DNA from 4 places in the Ruegeria sp. CG4 genome. Region 1 is predicted to be linked to each of the others. Evidence: riboswitches for the same ligand, from Rfam matches in the RefSeq annotation. Region 1 holds a riboswitch; each other region holds the start of a gene.
What was found. Region 1 has a riboswitch for cobalamin ahead of ACR0J2_RS06085 (DUF1636 family protein). Riboswitches for the same ligand answer to the same signal wherever they lie in the genome.
Positions count from the first base shown of each region.

Region 2: linked by a shared signal. The riboswitch ahead of ACR0J2_RS09115 (DUF1636 family protein) and the one ahead of ACR0J2_RS06085 (DUF1636 family protein) in region 1 are both predicted to bind cobalamin.
Region 3: linked by a shared signal. The riboswitch ahead of ACR0J2_RS17435 (DUF4198 domain-containing protein) and the one ahead of ACR0J2_RS06085 (DUF1636 family protein) in region 1 are both predicted to bind cobalamin.
Region 4: linked by a shared signal. The riboswitch ahead of ACR0J2_RS14740 (hypothetical protein) and the one ahead of ACR0J2_RS06085 (DUF1636 family protein) in region 1 are both predicted to bind cobalamin.

Region 1 is NZ_JBQFRB010000001.1:1,215,029-1,219,450, forward strand. It holds gene ACR0J2_RS06070 (LysR substrate-binding domain-containing protein) at 1-218, opposite strand, end outside; gene ACR0J2_RS06075 (YybH family protein) at 463-969, shown strand; gene ACR0J2_RS06080 (hypothetical protein) at 1,141-1,476, opposite strand; cobalamin riboswitch at 1,964-2,171, shown strand; gene ACR0J2_RS06085 (DUF1636 family protein) at 2,266-2,646, shown strand; gene cobW (cobalamin biosynthesis protein CobW) at 2,643-3,698, shown strand; gene cobN (cobaltochelatase subunit CobN) at 3,702-4,422, shown strand, end outside.
Region 2 is NZ_JBQFRB010000002.1:542,303-546,724, reverse strand. It holds gene ACR0J2_RS09130 (iron ABC transporter permease) at 1-628, opposite strand, end outside; gene ACR0J2_RS09125 (ABC transporter substrate-binding protein) at 630-1,577, opposite strand; gene ACR0J2_RS09120 (ABC transporter ATP-binding protein) at 1,596-2,381, opposite strand; gene ACR0J2_RS09115 (DUF1636 family protein) at 2,378-2,734, opposite strand; cobalamin riboswitch at 2,836-3,038, opposite strand; gene ACR0J2_RS09110 (Mur ligase family protein) at 3,149-4,422, opposite strand, start outside.
Region 3 is NZ_JBQFRB010000007.1:133,506-137,927, reverse strand. It holds gene ACR0J2_RS17445 (winged helix-turn-helix domain-containing protein) at 1-781, opposite strand, end outside; gene ACR0J2_RS17440 (LacI family DNA-binding transcriptional regulator) at 786-1,811, opposite strand; cobalamin riboswitch at 2,170-2,369, shown strand; gene ACR0J2_RS17435 (DUF4198 domain-containing protein) at 2,499-3,284, shown strand; gene cbiM (cobalt transporter CbiM) at 3,291-3,902, shown strand; gene ACR0J2_RS17425 (cobalt ABC transporter permease) at 3,899-4,422, shown strand, end outside.
Region 4 is NZ_JBQFRB010000005.1:171,418-175,839, forward strand. It holds gene ACR0J2_RS14730 (DNA polymerase III subunit gamma/tau) at 1-640, opposite strand, end outside; gene ACR0J2_RS14735 (phosphatase domain-containing protein) at 811-1,314, shown strand; gene ACR0J2_RS14740 (hypothetical protein) at 1,316-1,723, opposite strand; cobalamin riboswitch at 1,811-2,031, opposite strand; gene ACR0J2_RS14745 (alpha/beta hydrolase family protein) at 2,197-3,105, shown strand; RNA gene ffs (signal recognition particle sRNA small type) at 3,105-3,203, opposite strand; gene ACR0J2_RS14755 (bifunctional 2',3'-cyclic-nucleotide 2'-phosphodiesterase/3'-nucleotidase) at 3,243-4,422, opposite strand, start outside.

The DNA of each region.
Region 1 (4,422 bases):
AGCGTCCAACCGGCCTCGGTCAAAGCAAGTCCGCGACCCTCTCGGCGCACAAGTGGAATCCCCAGATCAGCCTCAAGCTTTCGCACCTGTTGGGCAATCGCGGCAGTGGTTACGTTCAGTGAACGTGCCGCAGCAGAATAGCCGCCTAAACGGCCGGTCGCCTCAAATGCCCTGAGGGTCGAAAGCGGCGGCAACTTATGCCAGTCAATAAGGTTCATTCAGTAGATGTACTTAATGATTGCTATTTTTTCCTGCCTCGCAAGGTACACCAAATGTGACTATTGTCGAGAAATACACCCGATGCAAAACGAGCAATCAGTAGTGTAGATATCTGAAATTGCGATTGCCCTAAAAGCCTGTCGAATTGCGTTGCAATGCGATCGTCCTGCAATGCGTTTTGCGTTGACAGGCGGGTTTGAACAACCGGCAAGGTCCAATCGCCGCAAATGCTTGGAGGCCGATATGACTATCAGGATAACCATGCTTTTTACTGGAATAGGGTTGGCTATCGCGACACCGGCGCTGCCCGACACCAGAGCCGACACTCCGCAAGCCGCACACGTAGCGTATCTTGCAGCGATCAACTCGAACAAACTGGATCAATTCCTTGAGGCGGTCACTGATGACGTGGTGTTCATCGCACCCGGCGCGCCTGTTATGGAAGGCAAAGCCAAGGTCGGGCCTTGGGTGCGCGGGTATTTCGACGCCGTTCACACCCGTTGGAAAAAGCAATCAGTGGAGTTTGTTGTGGCGGCGAGCTGGGCGTTTGAGCGTTATGAGTTTACCGCCACCGATGTTCCGCGTGACCCGGGCCCTGCCACTGTTTCCACCGGCCATGGCATCAATATCTACCATCTCGAAGATGACGGAACATGGCGCGTGGCGCGGGATATCTGGTCCAACGCGAATACCTTCAGCGCCGGCAGATCAATCGCGCCCGCGTGTTCGGGGCGTGCCGAACCTTGCTGATCAAAAGATTTGATTGGTTGGCACGCCGCCCAGATGGCCTGGACACATACTGGATCGGCCGCTTTTAACCGGGTTCCGTCCACGGCCAACTGCATTGGCCTCCGGACGGAACCAGGCAAGTACTTTTCTCGGCAACCGAAAGGCCCAACCCGCAGACCGGGCATTAGCGAATTACTGGGCCAAAACTTCCTTGCAGCTGCCTTTGCCCCATCCGGATTTGCTGCCCGAAGCCGAATAGTCAAACGTGCCAGTCTTGAGATTCACGTTGTAATTCAGGGTAAAGCCGTCACCGATATACAGGTAAGTCAGGGTGTCGAGGCCGGGATACACCTCAGCCTTATTGTCGATATCACCAATGGTAATATGCCCTTTGTTCTGGCCTTCGTATTTGACCAGCGTGGCCGCCATTTCCGGATATTTTGCATCCGGCGCTTCACACTCGAACACCCGGTCTTCCGCAACTGCAGCGACGGGTAAGAACACAAGAAAAGCTGCTAACTTTTTCATTTTTTTGTTTCCTGGCATATTCTGTTCGCCGACGCCCGCTAAGGACAGTTTGAGGCATAATTTTGCAAAAATTCTGGCTACTCTGTGCACGGCAAGACGGCCATCAGATTTGATCTCGAAGCGGTCGTTTTTGCCGGGTCTTGCGCGAATACTGAAATGGAGTACCCCGAGCCGGTCGGAACGGCGGCTACTTAATCAACGAAACCCCAATCCCTCGGTTTAGCGATGCTCGGAGATGACGGTCGATTGGTCGCCGCAACGTCCACACACGGCCTGCCTGAGTGGTTGTTAACCCGAATCTGCCCCGCCCGTCCGGTTCGCGCCGACCCCTTCCAAAACCAGCGAAGATCATACGGAACACCTCAATCACGCAGGTTTTCCGGCGCAGCAAGCGCCCGGCGATGCCGCTGAGTGACCACCTCAGGTCGCTTTTCCCTTCCGGCGGCAAAACCGCGCATCCTGAAGCTTGACAAGTCCCCCGCCTGTGCCGCATGTCCGACCCGTTGGTGTCCATCCCTGGATGGATGAAAAGGGAATGCGTCAGCGGTTTTTCCGTCAAACGCAGCCGCCCCCGCGACCGTGACCGGAGAGGGTGCCCATAGCCACTGGCCGAAAGGCCGGGAAGGCGGGACATCTGCCAGAGCAAGTCTCTGACATCCGCAAGCCGGGAGACCTGCCAGCACCCGAAGAAGAAACCGGGCGGGGTGTTCCGGTGTCGGGTCCATGTGCAGACGCGTGGCCCGCATGAAACCCCGTCCCCCGCGAAGAGGATTTGGGGGGATGAGAGACATGACCGAGACCGCACCAGTCGAGTTGCTGGTCTGTACCACGTGCCGCCGTGGACTGCCCGTCGAGGATGATGAAAAACGCCCCGGCACATTGCTGCACAAAGCGCTGCAACAGGCCGACCTGCCCGAAGGCATCACGCTGAAACCCGTCGAATGCCTGTCGAACTGCGATCAGGGCTGCTCGATCGTGCTGCGCGGTGGACCGGGTCGCTGGACCTTTGTCTATGAGAACCTGAACGAAGCCGAACACGTTGACGTCATTGTCGACGGTGCGACCAAATATCTGGCGACCGAGGACGGCTTGGTCAAATGGCGTGAGCGCCCCGAACATTTCCGCAAAAACTGCGCCTCGCGCATACCCCCGATTGGAGCCCCGAAATGAGCACTCTTGAGAAACTTCCCGTCACTGTGATCACCGGCTTTCTGGGCTCGGGGAAGACAACGCTGGTCAAGCACCTGATGCAGAACCCGCAGGGCAAACGTCTGGCGGTCGTGGTCAATGAATTCGGCGACGTGGGCGTCGATGGCGATATTCTGAAATCCTGCGCCATTCCCGATTGTCCGGCAGAGAACATCATGGAACTGGCAAACGGCTGCATCTGCTGCACCGTGGCCGATGATTTCATACCGACCATCGAAGCGCTGATGGCGCTGGACCCGCGCCCCGATCACATTCTGATCGAAACCTCCGGCCTCGCCCTGCCCAAGCCGCTGCTGAAAGCCTTTGACTGGCCCGATATCCGCTCGAAAATCACTGTGGACGGCGTAATCGCTCTGGCCGATGCCGAGGCGGTCGCGGCAGGTCGCTTCGCTCCGAATGTCGAGGCGGTGGATGCCCAGCGCCTGGCCGATGACTCGATTGACCACGAAACGCCCCTGTCCGAGGTGTTCGAGGATCAGATCTCCTGCGCTGACATAATCCTGCTGACCAAGCCCGACCTGGCTGGCCCCGAAGGCGTGGCGAAAGCGAAAGAGATCATCTCCGCCGAGGCCCCGCGCCCGCTGCCCGTCGTAGAGGTTGCCGAAGGCGTTGTAGACGTCCGCGTCGTGCTCGGTCTGGAAGCCGCAGCCGAGGATGACATGGACGCGCGTCCGTCGCATCACGACGGTCACCACGACCACGAACATGACGATTTCGAAAGCATCATCGTCGAACTGCCGGAGCAAAGTGACCCACTCGATCTGGTTGCCAAGATCGAACGTCTGGCCAGGGAACTGAACATCCTGCGCGTCAAGGGGTATGCGGCAGTTGCCGGCAAACCGATGCGTCTGCTGGTTCAGGCTGTCGGTGCCCGGGTGCGTCATCAGTACGACCGCCCCTGGGAACCCGGCGAGGAGCGCCGCTCACGTCTTGTGGTCATTGCCGAGCACGACGACATCAAAGAGGCCGAAATCCGGGATATCCTCGCGGGTGTGACCGAGGCCGCCGAGTAAGCCATGCACGTCGTCTTCCGCGAAAGCCACGGGCTTGAAGAAACCGAGACTCCGACCGATCTGGGCCAGAGCCCGGCGGATCTGGTGATGTTGTCCTTTTCGGACAGCGATCTCGGTGCTTTCGCGGCAGGCTGGCATCGCGGCGGTGGGCCGGAAGGGCGAATGCCGACGATGCGGTTGGCCAATCTGACGGCGCTGAAACACCCTCTGTCCGTTGACACATATGTGGAACAAACGCTTGACGGCGCAAAAGGTATCCTGATCCGCCTGATTGGTGGGGTGCCTTACTGGTCATACGGGCTGCAGAAGGTTCTTGCGCTGGCGCAGGCCAAAGGCATCGCGCTCGCGGTTCTGCCCGCCGACGGGCGCGAAGATACCCGGCTGGACGACTATTCCACCCTGCCCGTCTCGACCCTGCGGCGGCTGGCGCATCTGTGCGACACAGGCGGCGAGGTCGCGGCGCAGGCCGCTTTGGCGCAGATGGCCTTGGCGGCGGGACTTTACGCCGGACCGGTGATGGGGGCCAAAACCCTTCCGGAATGCGGTGTATGGTGCCCTGACCGCGGCGTAACCCCGGTCGAAACCGCATTTACGAACGATGCGAAACGCATCATCGTCACTTTCTATCGCGCCTACCTGACCTCCGCCGACACCGCCCCGGTCGCCGCGCTGATCCACAGCCTGCGTGCGCGTGGGTTCGAGGCAATGGGCATGTTCGCCCCTT
Region 2 (4,422 bases), on a different contig from region 1:
TCAGGATCAAAAGCAGGCCTGCGCAGACCAGCGGAAACGTCTCCCAGCGGGCCAGGCCCAGACCGCCCAGCATCCAGAAAATCACGGAATGCGCGGCGCGGCTGTCGCCTGCAAAAATCAGGTAATTGGTGATGGCCGAGAACAGGAACGAAACCGCAAGCCCGGCCAGGATCAGTTTTTCGGGCGCGCTTGTGCGTAAACCGTGAACCAGCGCCAGCACGATGCCCGACGCCACAAGCCCGCCGCAGAACGCGGCCAACGGCAGGGTCCAAAAGCCCAGCACGTCGCCGGTCACGGTGATCACAAACACGGCGCCGGCCGCCGCACCCGAGGACAGGCCGAACAGGAACGGATCAGCAAGATCGTTGCGCGTTGTGGTTTGCAGGACCACGCCGACGATGCCCAACCCGGCGCCGATTACGGCCGCGAACAGGGCGCGCGGCAGGCGCAAATCAAACACGATCCGGTGCAAAGGCGACATGTCCCCGTCACTCAGACCGGTTCCCAGCAAGACAGCGGTGAACGTGTCGGAAACCGGAATGGATGTGGTGCCGTAGATGGTTGAGATCAGCAAAAGGGCGGCCAGAACGACCGCCCCCAGCAGAAGTGTCAGGCCAAGTCGGCCCATATCAGTTGAGATCCGGATGCATGGCCTGCGCCATTTTCAGGATCGCCTCGATATTTGCCGGTCCGGGGGTCAGTTCCTCGTACCGCAGGCCAATCCAGGCCTCGTTCTTGACGGCATCGGTCTGGGACATCACCGGATGCTCCTGCAGAAATTTGAAGGTATCCTCGGCGCCGTTGCCGGTCTGGTAATCCAGCAGCACCAGAAATTCGGGGTTGGCGGCCGCCACCGTTTCCCACGAGGTGCGGCCCCAGCTTGTATCCATGTCATGGGTCACGTTTTCACCGCCCGCTGCGGAAATCATCGCATCGGGAATGGCAAACTTGCCCGCGGTGAAGGGCGCATCAGCGGGACCATCTAGAAGGAAAACGCGCGGTTTGGGCAGATCGGCGGTCCGGGTTTCGATCTCGGTCAGTTCTTCTTTCCAACCATCAACCAGTTCCTTCGCCTTGTCTTCGACCTGCATGACCTGGCCCAGGCGCAGAACGTCATCAAACAGCAGGTTCATGCTGGCTTCGGGGCGGTCCTTGTCCAGATGCACGCAGCTTTCGGACAGGATCAAGGTCTTGATGCCAAAGGGTTCCAGCGTGTCAGGAGTCACGTCTCCGCCCGGCTTCATCCCGTAATACCAGCCCGCGAAGAACATATCGGGTTCGACGGCCACAAGGTTCTCGACCGTTGGGTATTTGGGCGCAAGCTCGGGAATGTCGCCGCGCAGCGTATCGAATTCCGGGCTGGTCTTGTACCATCCGGTGATGCCGGTCAGCCCGACGATCTTGTCCTGCAGACCCAGCGCAAAGGCCATATCGGTCATGTTCATATCGTGCACGACAATCCGCTCGGGTGCAGTTTCAAAAACCAGCGGCTTGCCGCAATTGTCGACGGCAATTTCTTGTGCCGACGCACCGCCTGCCAGGGCTGTGGCCAGGACCACCGACCAGATCTGTTTCATTCAAAGATGCTCCTAGGGTTAGTTTGAGACCGAGGTTTTTCGGATATCCAGCGCCGGAATCACGCGGCCCTCATGGTGAAAGTACAGGTAGTCGACGCCAAAGGTTTCCCGGACCTGGTCCGAGGTCAGCACATCGGCCACGGGACCAAAGCCCGTGAGCCGCGCGGATTTCATCATGGCCACATGGGTGGCAAACTCAGGGATCATGACGAGGTCGTGGACGATCATGACCACCGTGATGCCCAACTCGGCAACCAGCGACAGCATCCGCCCCTTGGCGTCGGGATCCAGATGGTTTGTCGGTTCGTCCAGAAACAAAAGCGAAGGGTTCTGTGCCAGAGCGCGCGCGATATGCGCGCGTTGACGTTCGCCCCCGGAAAGTACGCCCATTCGTTTTTCCGCCAGATCACTCAGACCTGTCAGGTTCAAAACCCTGTCCAGTTCGGCGGCGTGGCCCTCTTTCGACCGGTCAGCCCGGATCGGGATTTGCCCCAAGGCCACATATTCCCGCAAAGACAATCTGCTATCCGGCAGCTCGTGCTGGCTGACAACAGCGATCATTCGGGCGCGCTGGTTGGCGGGCATGTGTTTCAGGGTGCGCCCATTGATCAAAACGTCGCCCAGCGCCAGTTCGGCTGTGCCGCACAACAGGTTCAGAAGCGTCGTCTTCCCGGCCCCGTTCGGCCCGGCAATTGCAAGGATTGCGCCTTCTTCCAGTTCAAAAGACGCCGCTTGCAGCAGAACATCACCATTCAGCGCATAGTATTCGACGTCACGCACGGCAAGAAATGCAGAGGTCGTCATGAAGGCTCCTCCAAAATCATTCGGGGCAAACGGGAAAGGGTTTTGTCAAAAAGCGCGCTCGGCCTGTCGGACGCGCAGGTCCATCCATCGGCACTGTTCTGATATTGCAATGCGAATTCGGCCAAGGCCGCGATGTCATGCGGGGTCCGGATGTCGCCGAACAGGTATTGGGCTTTGCCGGTGGCCTGAAACCCAACAGTTGTCGGCTGCGCACACCCGGCCATGCAATCGACCGTGCGAATGGCAAACCCGGACGGCAGCGCATCTGACAACGAAGAGCGTATTTTGTCCGCAGACAAATCACCGTTGCATGCCGAACAGATCAGGAGAATATGATCAGTGGCGTCTGACATGGTCCGCTCCACTTGTTGCCAAGCGCGGACAGAAGGTGCTGATCATGTAAACACGTGACTGACGTGCCATCTAAGCCTCCTTCCAGGGCGCCCCGCCCCGGGTTGGTTGAACACTGATGGCAGGTCTCCTGACTCGCGGGTCCTTGCTTGGCCTTCCTTCCCGGCCCATTCGGCCAGTGGGTGTTTGGCGTCGCTCACCGCTTACAGTTGCGGGGGCAGTTACGGACTTGGCCTTCAGGGCCGCACCGTATTCCCTTTTCATCCCTCGGGTCTTCCTTCGGGAACCATCTTCTAGCTAAGTGCCTCAGACCCGGGCATGCGTCAATACAGAATTATTGGCAGGACAATCGGATGGGCTGGGCAGGGCGGTGCTCGAGTTTCACCGCCCGAGGTCCTCGGATTCAGCGTAGGGGTTCAGTTTTCCAGCAATTTTAAGACTTGCTCGCGCTCGGACAGGACCAGCAACAGGGCAAGATCGCCCGGTTCGATCTGATCCAGTATTGTCCTGCTCGCCTCGGTCGGGGAAGGCGCGCTCAGGATCTGCTCATCCCTAAGACCCTTGTCCATTGCCGCCTGCTTAATCAGCTTTGGAATCTCACCAAGGTTGCGTCCCCGCAGATAGCCCTCAAGCTCGGCAGCGACGACCACATCCGGCTGGAACCGCAAGGCCGTTTGCGTGACATCGATGATGTCCTGATTTGACCGGTCCCCGGCATGGCTTAGCAGTATGAAGCGGCGCTTTGCCGGAAGTCCGGACAAAGCCTCGCACACTGCTGCGACCGAATGTGGGTTATGCGCAAAATCGACAAAGACGCGGGCGCCGTTATGTGAAAACTCGTTGCACCGGCCCGGATTGTCCTTGGCGTCTGGCTTGAAACCGGACAATCCAGCGCGAATGGCCTGCATCGGGATATCCAGTGCGCGGGCCAGACACAGCGCAGTCATTGCATTGAGAATATTGTACCTGGCGGCCCCGCCCATAGCGAGCGGTACATCGTGAACCGAAATCACCGGTTGTTCCGAGAAGCCATCGAAGAACACGATCATCTCGTCCCGCAGGAAGGCACAACAATGTCCTTGCTCGCGGGATTGTTGGATCAGTGCGTTTTTCTGGTCCAGCGAGAACCACCAGATCCTGCAGGACGTGTTCAGCGCCTCATCCCGGACAAAGGGGTCATCCGCGTTCAGGGCCAGAACGCCATCTTTCTTAAGGGTGCGATGCACGGCGAACTTGGCCTGCGCCAACTCCGGAACCGTGTTGACGCCGTACTGACCCAGATGATCATTGGCGACATTTGTGACAGCCGCAGCCGAGGCGGCATGGGTTGGAAGACCCCGGCGCAGGATTCCACCACGGGCAACCTCCAGACAGGCGACTTCAAGCCGCCGGTCGCGCAGCAGCATGCGCGCTCCGCCGGGGCCGGAATAATCACCACGGTCGAGGATGTCGTCGCCGACGCGGACAAACTCTGTCGAGGTCAGCCCGGCAACCTTGCCCGCCGCCCGGGCGATCGCCTCAAGCAGCCGGGTCGTTGTGGTCTTGCCATTGGTTCCGGTGATGAAGGCGACGGGGATGTTGTGCAAGGCGTCCCACTCGACTTCATCAGGCGCAGGCAGAGCGTTCCAGGCCCAGGTCTGGCTTCCGACCCCGTGGCCGATCGAAATCTCGTCGTCGTCACACAGGATAT
Region 3 (4,422 bases), on a different contig from region 1:
TTTCGATTTCTTCAATCGCACCGTCTTTCTGGGCCGCGGCGCACCAGTCTTTCGCCTCCGCCGCGCTGACCGTATCCCAGAACGCAGCCAGTTCGCCCGATGTTGCAAACCCCAACCTGTCCAGGGCGGCGTTGCACAGCCAGTCCACCGTTCCTTCGGCATCGCATGGTGCATGACCGGGGCACAGATGAGTTTCTATCACCCGTTCGGTCAGGTCGTAGCGTTTCTGAAAGCCGTCCCGGCCAATGACGGTCAGCGCGCCCGAGCGCCACAAGAACTCCAGCGCGGTTTTTGACGGATGCCAGTCCCACCAGCCGCCCGATCCTTTCTTTTCGTCCTTTCCCACGTCGGACGAGGATACCGGACCGTGATCGCGGATGTGCAGCAGGACCGACGCGAACTGTTGTTCAAACCCATCCCGCCGCCAATTCTTCCAGCGGGCCTTCAACAAATCGGCGTCGCGCTGAAAGCGCAGGTGCCAATGCCGGTAAAACTCCATCGGAATGACGGCGGCGTCATGTGTCCAATGTTCGAACAGCGCCCTGTCCCGTTCATACAGGCGCTTCAGATGTGTGCTGCGATAGGTGGGCCTGCGCGAAAACAGGATCATGTCATGGGCGCGGGCCACGGTGTTGATACTGTCCAGCTGAACAAAACCAAGCCGTCGGATCAGGTCCAGAAGATCCGCGCCCTTTGCGCTGCCCGACGGGGTCTCGGACAGCAAGTGACGATCCATGAACACCGCACGCGCTGTCCGGTTGTCCAGTTTCGGCAGTGCCAAGACTCTAACGCCGCTTCAGTGTGTCGCCGTAGCTGATTTTTGGCGTCAGGGTCACGCGGGTTTCAATCTCGGCTTCCGGGTCGGCCAGCTGTGCCGCGATGATCCCCGCGGCCTGACGGCCGATTTCCAGCCGGCAGGCATCCATGGTTGCCAGTTTGCGGGGCAGACCTTGCAGCAATTCGACATTGTTGAACCCCGCCAGCCCGATTTGACCAGGGATGTCTATCCCCTGATCCAGCAGGTACAACAGTCCGCCAGCGCCGATCATATCATTGGAATAATACAGAAAATCCAGTTCCGGCGACCGTTCCAGCATCGCCTGCGTCATCTCGCGCCCCTTGGCCAGTGCTGAGCCGCCGGAATAGAACTCGCGATCCTCGATCTCGATCCCGTGTTTGCCCAGAACTTCGGTAAAGCCTTCGAAACGTTTGCGCGCGCGGTGGTCCAAAGGCATCTTGGTCCCCATGAAGCCGATATGCTGGTATCCGGCCTTCAGAATGGCCTGCGCCATTTCGCGGCCGGCACGGCGGTGCGAAATGCCGACCATCGCATCCACGGGTTTGCCGTCGGTATCCATGATTTCGACCACCGGAATGCCCGCGGAATCCAGCATCGCCCGGGCCGCTTCCGTGTGTTCCAGACCCGCGATGATCACGCCCGAAGGCCGCCACGAGAGCATCTCGTAAAGGACTTTTTCCTCTTTTTCCGGCAAATAATCGGTTACGCCGACCACTGGCTGCAATTCGGTGTCTTCCAGCACCTGATTGATGCCGGTCAGGACCTCGGGGAAGACCATGTTGGACAGTGACGGGATGATGACAGCGACCAGATTAACCCGGCTGGATGCCAGCGCACCCGCAATTTTGTTGGGCACGTATCCCAGCTCTTTCGCGGCGGCCAGAACCCGTGTTCGGGTCGCATCCGATACATCACCCCGATTGCGCAGGACCCTGCTGACCGTCATTTCGGATACCCCCGACGCTTCCGAGACATCGCGAAGGGTAAGCGGGCGTTTTGTTTCTGTGGTCACGAGGCACCTGCACTGTTGTTTTGTCCGATGGTAGCGTGAACACGGCGGCAAATACAACAACTCTGCTTCTGCATCGAGCGCTGGGCCGGTCGGACCTTTTGTGCATCGGAGCGACCCTACATATTTGCGGCGAGTTCAATTTTACACGCGAGTCAACGCCCGCAGTTTCAGGCCTAAAAATCTCAAGTCCGCGAACTGAACCGACGACTATTGAACGCGGAAAGATATCTAGGAAAATACACACACTCGCGGTGGCGCATACCAAACCGCGTAGCAAGCGCGAACATGCAATTTCTGATTTCGCAAATGGCCCATGCAACGCCGCAATCAATTGTTGACCGTGTCTTACATATTCTGGCATGAACGCGCCATGTTCGGTTCCGGGGACATCCTCGGAAGCAATAGGGAATGCAGTGCGGCACATTTCGCCAACTCTGCAACTGCCCCCGCAACTGTAGGCGGCGAGCGCGGCTGATAATGCCACTGGGATATCCCGGGAAGGTTAGTTTAGCGCTTTGACCCGCAAGTCAGGAGACCTGCCGAACATGCGCCCTTGGAAGGGGCGTTCATCATCGGCGACGGGGTGTGCGCCGGATCTGTTTGCCCGACAAGGCAGATGGCTTCGCGTTCCCCATCGTCAAAGCAGAATTGTGCCGGGGAAGGCGCGACGTGAGAAGGACTCGATTTGTGAAAAAACTGCTGGTGGCTGCAACGGCTGCTTTGGCGATGCCTGCATTGGCGCAGGCCCATTTCCTGCTGGAATATACCGACGACACGATGATCGAACGCCCCGGTGACGTTCCGGTCAAACTGGTTTTCTGGCACCCGTTTGAAGCTGGTCACGTGATGACCCTGGAAAGACCGGAAGAATTCTTTGTAATCCACAACGGTGAAAAAACCGATCTGATGGATACGCTGGAAGAAACCACTTTTGAAGGACCGGACAACATCGCCAAAGCGTTCCTGGGTTCAGTGCCGGTGAAACGCTCGGGTGACTATGTGGTGGTTACAGTTCCTGCGCCTTACTACGAAGAATCAGAGGATATCTATATCCAGCAGATCACCAAGGCTTACCTCAACCGAAACGAACTGCCGACCGACTGGGATCAGCCGCAGGGGCTGGCCACCGAGATTCTGCCGCTGAACAAGCCTTACAACATCATCGCCGGGTCAACCTTTACCGGTCGCGTGTTGAGCGAGGGACAGCCCGTCGCCGGCGCAGAAATCGAAATCGAGTACATCGCCGCAGCACCGGACATGACCGGCACCGGCGCGAAGGACGCCACCGTGTCCCCATTGCCGGGCGGCGCGTTGGTCGCGATTTCGGATGACAACGGATATTTCACTTTTGGTGTGCCAAAAGCCGGGTACTGGGGCTTCGCCGCTTTGGGCGTGGGTCCGGAAACCAAGCATGAAGGCAAAGAGCTGAGCCAGGATGCGGTCATCTGGATCCGCGCCTGGGATCTGGAGTAAGCCTGAATGCACATCGTCGACGGAGCCCTTTCAAACCCTGTCGTGATCGGCGGTGCGGTCGCCGCGGCTGGCGGGATCGCATTGGGCCTGAAATCGCTGGATCTGGATCGCATTCCCACGGCGGGCGTGTTGTCGGCCAGCTTTTTTGTCGCCTCGCTGATCCATGTGCCGATTGGCCCGTCGTCTGTGCATTTGATTCTGAACGGTCTGGCCGGGCTTCTGCTCGGCTGGGCCGCCTTTCCGGCCCTTTTTGTCGGCTTGCTGCTGCAAGCCGTGTTCTTCGGTTTTGGCGGATTGACCGTGCTGGGGATCAACACGGTGAATATCGCCCTTCCGGCGGTGTTGACCTGGATGATCTTTGGTCGTCTGATCGCACGTGGCTCACCTGTTCAGGGGGCGATCTGGGGCGGCATCGGCGGCGCGTTTTCGATCGCCGCCACGACGGCTTTTGTCGCGGTCTCGCTGGCGCTGTCCGGCGATGAGTTCCTGCCCGCTGCCAAGCTTGTCTTTTTCGCCCACATTCCCGTCATGGCTATCGAGGCCGTGCTGACAGGTTTTGCCGTTCTTCTGGCCCGCAAGGTCAAACCGGAACTTTTTGTAAAGGTTGCGTCCACATGAAACAGTTGATCCTTGTTTGTACGCTTGCTCTCGCCCCGCTCCCGGCTCTTGCGCATAAGGTTATTGCAGGCGTTTTTCCGGCAGGCGACGCAATCGAAGGCGAGCTGGGGTTTTCCAATGGCGATATGGCCGCAGACCAGGAGGTCATCGTCTATGGCCCCGACGGCTCTGAACTGGGACGCACAGTAACCGATACGGACGGTTTCTTTCTCTACAGCCCGACCAGAGCGGTGACTCATACATTCAAGGCAGATCTGGGTGCAGGGCACGTCGCCGAAGTTGCCATGCCGGCCGACGAAGTGGCCGAAATCATGGGGGTCGAAGCCGAGCTTTCTGAAACAGCCACGCCGGTCGCATCTGCGGATGGCGCGGCAGCGGTGACTGTGGCCTCGCTCTCGGATGAGGAACGCGCCGCCATCGCCAAAGCGGTGCGCGACGAAACCCGCCCACTGCGGCGCGAGATCGCCGCCTACCGCGAGCACAATGATCTGCAGAACATCTTGGGTGGTATTGGCTATAT
Region 4 (4,422 bases), on a different contig from region 1:
GCGCGTCTTCTGCGATCTGGGCGCCCTCGGCGGCGGCGATCTTGTTTAGAAGACCGATCATGTCCTCGGGTTCGATCCTGCGCAGGTCGAAGCGTTGGCAGCGCGACAGGACCGTAACCGGAACCTTGCGGATTTCGGTAGTCGCGAAGATGAATTTCACATGCTCGGGCGGTTCCTCAAGCGTCTTGAGCAGCGCGTTGAACGCGCTGGTCGAGAGCATGTGAACCTCGTCGATGATATAGATCTTGTAGCGTGCGCTGGCGGCACGATAGCGGACGCTGTCTATGATCTCGCGGATGTCGTTCACGCCGGTGCGGCTGGCGGCGTCCATCTCCATCACGTCGACATGGCGGCCTTCCATGATCGCCACGCAATGTTCGCATTGGCCGCAGGGTTCGGTCGTCGGTTTGCCGTCGCCATCGGGGCCGATGCAGTTCATGCCCTTGGCGATGATCCGCGCCGTCGTCGTTTTGCCGGTGCCGCGGATGCCGGTCATGATGAAGGCCTGCGCGATCCGGTCTGCCTCGAACGCGTTTTTCAGGGTGCGCACCATGGCATCCTGACCAACCAGGTCGGCAAAGGTTTCCGGGCGGTATTTGCGGGCAAGAACCTGATAAGCGGGGCTTGGCGTGTCGGTCATTTCTGCTCTGTCGGATTCGTATCAGAAGTGCAGCGTAGAGTGCGCCGCCGCCTGCGTCCACAGCCGGTTCGCGAAATTCATTTGGGAATGCTTCGGGATGCGCGTAAAAATGAAGGCGAAAGCATTTTTGACCGGATTCTTGTGCGTAACGATTAAGGAGGGCGCGTTGCATGTCTCAGATGATTATTCATGCGCTGCAGGTCGGAGGAGGTACTCTGGCCCTGACATCAATGCCGGGGCGTGGGGGTAAATATGTCCAGGACCTGAATGCGATTTCCGACTGGAAGCCCGGTCTTGTCATTTCAATGACGACCGAAGTCGAGATGCTGCAGGACGGCGCGCGTGACTTCGGAACCGACATTCAGGCGCGCGCCTGCCGCTGGGTCCATCTGCCGGTCGAAGATTTCGGTGCACCCCCCGACGCCGTGACCGCGCGCTGGCCCGATGTAAGCGCGGCCGTCCGCCATGCCCTGTCAGGGGGCGGGCGCATTCTGGTGCATTGCCGGGGCGGCTGTGGCCGGTCCGGAATGGTGGTGTTGCGCCTGATGGTCGAATGCGGCGAGCAACCGGGTGCAGCCCTGAAACGGTTGAGGGCGGTGCGGCCCTGTGCGGTTGAAACAGATGCACAACTGGCATGGGCCACGCAATTGATTCCGGCCAGCGCGGACCCGTAGCTTAGGCCGACAAATGTCCGGCCTGGGCCGCCACTTGGCGACCTGCCAGGGCCGAAGCTTCAAGCATGGCGCAGGGCGGGTCCGACAGAATTGCGGACGGCAGCGCACGGAACTCTGCGCAGAACATCATGTCTGCATAATCCTCCAACCTGTCGCCCGGAGTTTCCTCATTCGTTCCGCAAAACACCCGGATTTTGTCTGGCCGCGCGTGGAATCGGGCCATGCACCCTTCGGGGCAATGGGCAAGCTCGCTGCTGCCTTCAATGGCGAATTGCGGGGTTGCGGCCGGGCCGGCGCTTGCCACGGCGCGCGTCAGAGCCCGCGCCATTTGCGCCAGTGCCGGACAGGGTTTGCCGGTGCGCTGGCACACAGTGGCAGAAAATTCGTGTGTCCTTGTCTTCCAGTTCATAATGCGCCCTCCGCGCGCGGCGCGGGGCAAGGATCAGGTGTGACGGGGCTATGCCATCAGGACCTGCCCGGACACCCCGCCCGAGTTTCGGTTTCAGTATCGATGGCAGGTCTCCTGACTTGCGGGTCATCGCTTTGCCGACCTTCCCAGCCTTTCGGCCAGTGGTGTTTCGGCATTGCTCACCGCTTACAGTTGCGGGGGCAGTCTCGGCCTTGGTTCCTTCCGGCAATGCCAGACAGAACCGCACCGTGTTCCCTTTTCATCCCGGCCCCTTAAAGGGCGCGGAAACCATCTCCTCATCGCTAGCGGTTGCCGGGTCCCCGAGTCAAGCGCATTGCGCGGGCCGAGGCATTTGGTCCGATGCGTGGTCGGGAAAGCGGACGTTTGGTCATGTTTGCACCGGGTTGACTTGAGCGGGCGACTGGCCTGACAGATAGGTGAACTGAACTGTTCAGTTGAGAGCGGAGCATGATATGTTGGACATACAGGAACAGGTCTTGACCGAAGACATACGATTTCCCTCCGGGACGGCTATGCTGTCGGGTCGCCTGTACCTGCCTGTTGCAGCGCCTGATATCGTAGTTGTTCTGAACAGCGCGACCGGCGTTCCCCAGGACTATTATCAGCATTTTGCCCGGTGGCTGGCGGAAGAGCAGGGCATTGCCTGTCTGACCTATGATTACCGCGATTTCGGAAAATCGTTATCGGGGCGTCTGAAGGATTCGCGTGTCACCATGTCCGATTGGGCGCTGATCGATATTCCCGCGGCCCGGGCCGAGATGCGACGGCGATTCCCAAGTGCGCGGCAGTGGACCATTGGTCATTCGCTGGGGGGTATGCTTGAGCCATTGCAATCGGATGTGGATCAGATCGACCGGATGATTTGTGTGTGTTCAGGCCTGGTTACGTTGTCGGATCATCCCTGGCCCTACAGGGGGCTGGCCGGAATCTTCTGGTACGGGCATGCGCCTTTTGCAGTTCATATGCTGGGGTATCTGCCCGGCAAGGCCATTGGGTTTGGTTCGGACCTGCCGTCAAAGGTCTACTGGCAATGGCGAAAATGGTGCACCTCGCCGAACAGCTATCTGCCTGAAATTGGCCAAAGCCTGCCCGCAGCGACCTGGCCGCGGGCCGGTGGTCCGGTCGACCTTTTTGCGATTTCGGACGACCAGATGGTGCCTGATAATGCGGTATGGAGGCTGGCCGAGCTATACGGCCCGGACGCCAACCGTCATGTGCTTGAACCAAAGGATTTCGGGCTGAAATCCATTGGCCACATTGGTGTTTTTGCGCGCAAAAACAAAGCGGTCTGGCCGAGGTTGATCGAGTCTACGGAGCAGCAATTCCGTTCCGACCGGAAAGATGTGACGATTGCGGGATGAAGTGAGAGGTTGGACATCGACCCAAGCGGGGCTCGTTGTGGCTGCTTCCTTCCGGACCTGACCAGGTTGGCGAGGCGCTCGCCCGCGCCAACCTCTCAATCGTCGATATAGGGAAGTTGCGCCAGGAAGACAACCCGTCAGAGTGACAGTCTGATCCGCAGAAAGCCTTCCGGGTCATGCCCCAGCACATGCGGATCGTATGCGTCCAGTTCGGAAAGATGCGCCCGTGCTCCCGGCCCGGTTTTCAGAATCGAAGCGTGGCCGGGAAGCCGGACAAGGCTGAAGGGGAAGGGCGCAGATTCAAGCGGGTCGCCCGGTAATCCCCCCGAAAGATAGTCGCGCAGGACGTCCCTGATGGGTAAGGTCGGCATATTGATCTGCCGGGCCTGATGCGCAACAGGGAAGTGTCCGCCGCCGCTGGCCCGGTAACTGTTCAGGGCCACAACGAATTTCTGGGTGGGTTCAATAGGGATTCCATCACAGCAAATCTCGCGAACACGGTTTGCGGCGGGATCGACCAGCATTCCGTAAGAATCAAAACGCGCCGGCTGGGAAAGATCGATCCGATAGGTCAGGCCGAACAGCACATCGAAGTTATGCCCGGCCCGTGTTTCATCGGTCAGAGTGCGGACAGCTCCTTCATCCACCTGATTGAAAATGCCCGCCGACATTTCAAGCCAGTCACGGACCATATCGCCGGTGACAAGCACGGCGCGCAGTTCATTCGGGAAAGAATGAAGATCCGAAACATTGCGTAACCGAACCTTTCCGGGCGGTACATCCGTGTAGGAACGCGGTCCCGCGCGGCCTCCGAACTTGCAGGGCGAAACAGCGGACAACAGTGGAAGCCCCCGTAGGTCTTCGTCCAGATGGAGGTTCAATGCCGCTGCCTGGGCGCTGGCGACCAGCGCGAGGCCCCGATCTGGTGCGCAAAAGCTGAAATAGCTGTGCAGGCTTTGACCGGTGTGGCCCACGGGTCTTGAGGCCAGCGCACGGGTTTCTTCGTGGCCGTAACTGAACAGATGCCGCATTCCGGGGTCTTCGGATACCGCTCCGTTCCCGTGCCGGGAGAGAACAGGCGGCAGCTTAACCTGCTGCCCGACAACCTTCCATCGCCCGGCAGATGTTTTCTGCACATGCAGGTCAATGATGCCAAGATGCGTCCCTGCGACGCCAGGCATGACAACCGGTTTGCTATGTACATGCCCCCGGGTTGCGTCCGTATGATCCAGCCCTTCGTGATCCTTGCCGGGAAGTGTGAGATGCGTATGGCCTGCAACAATGGCGTCGATCCCGTCGATCGCGGCCAGCGGTATG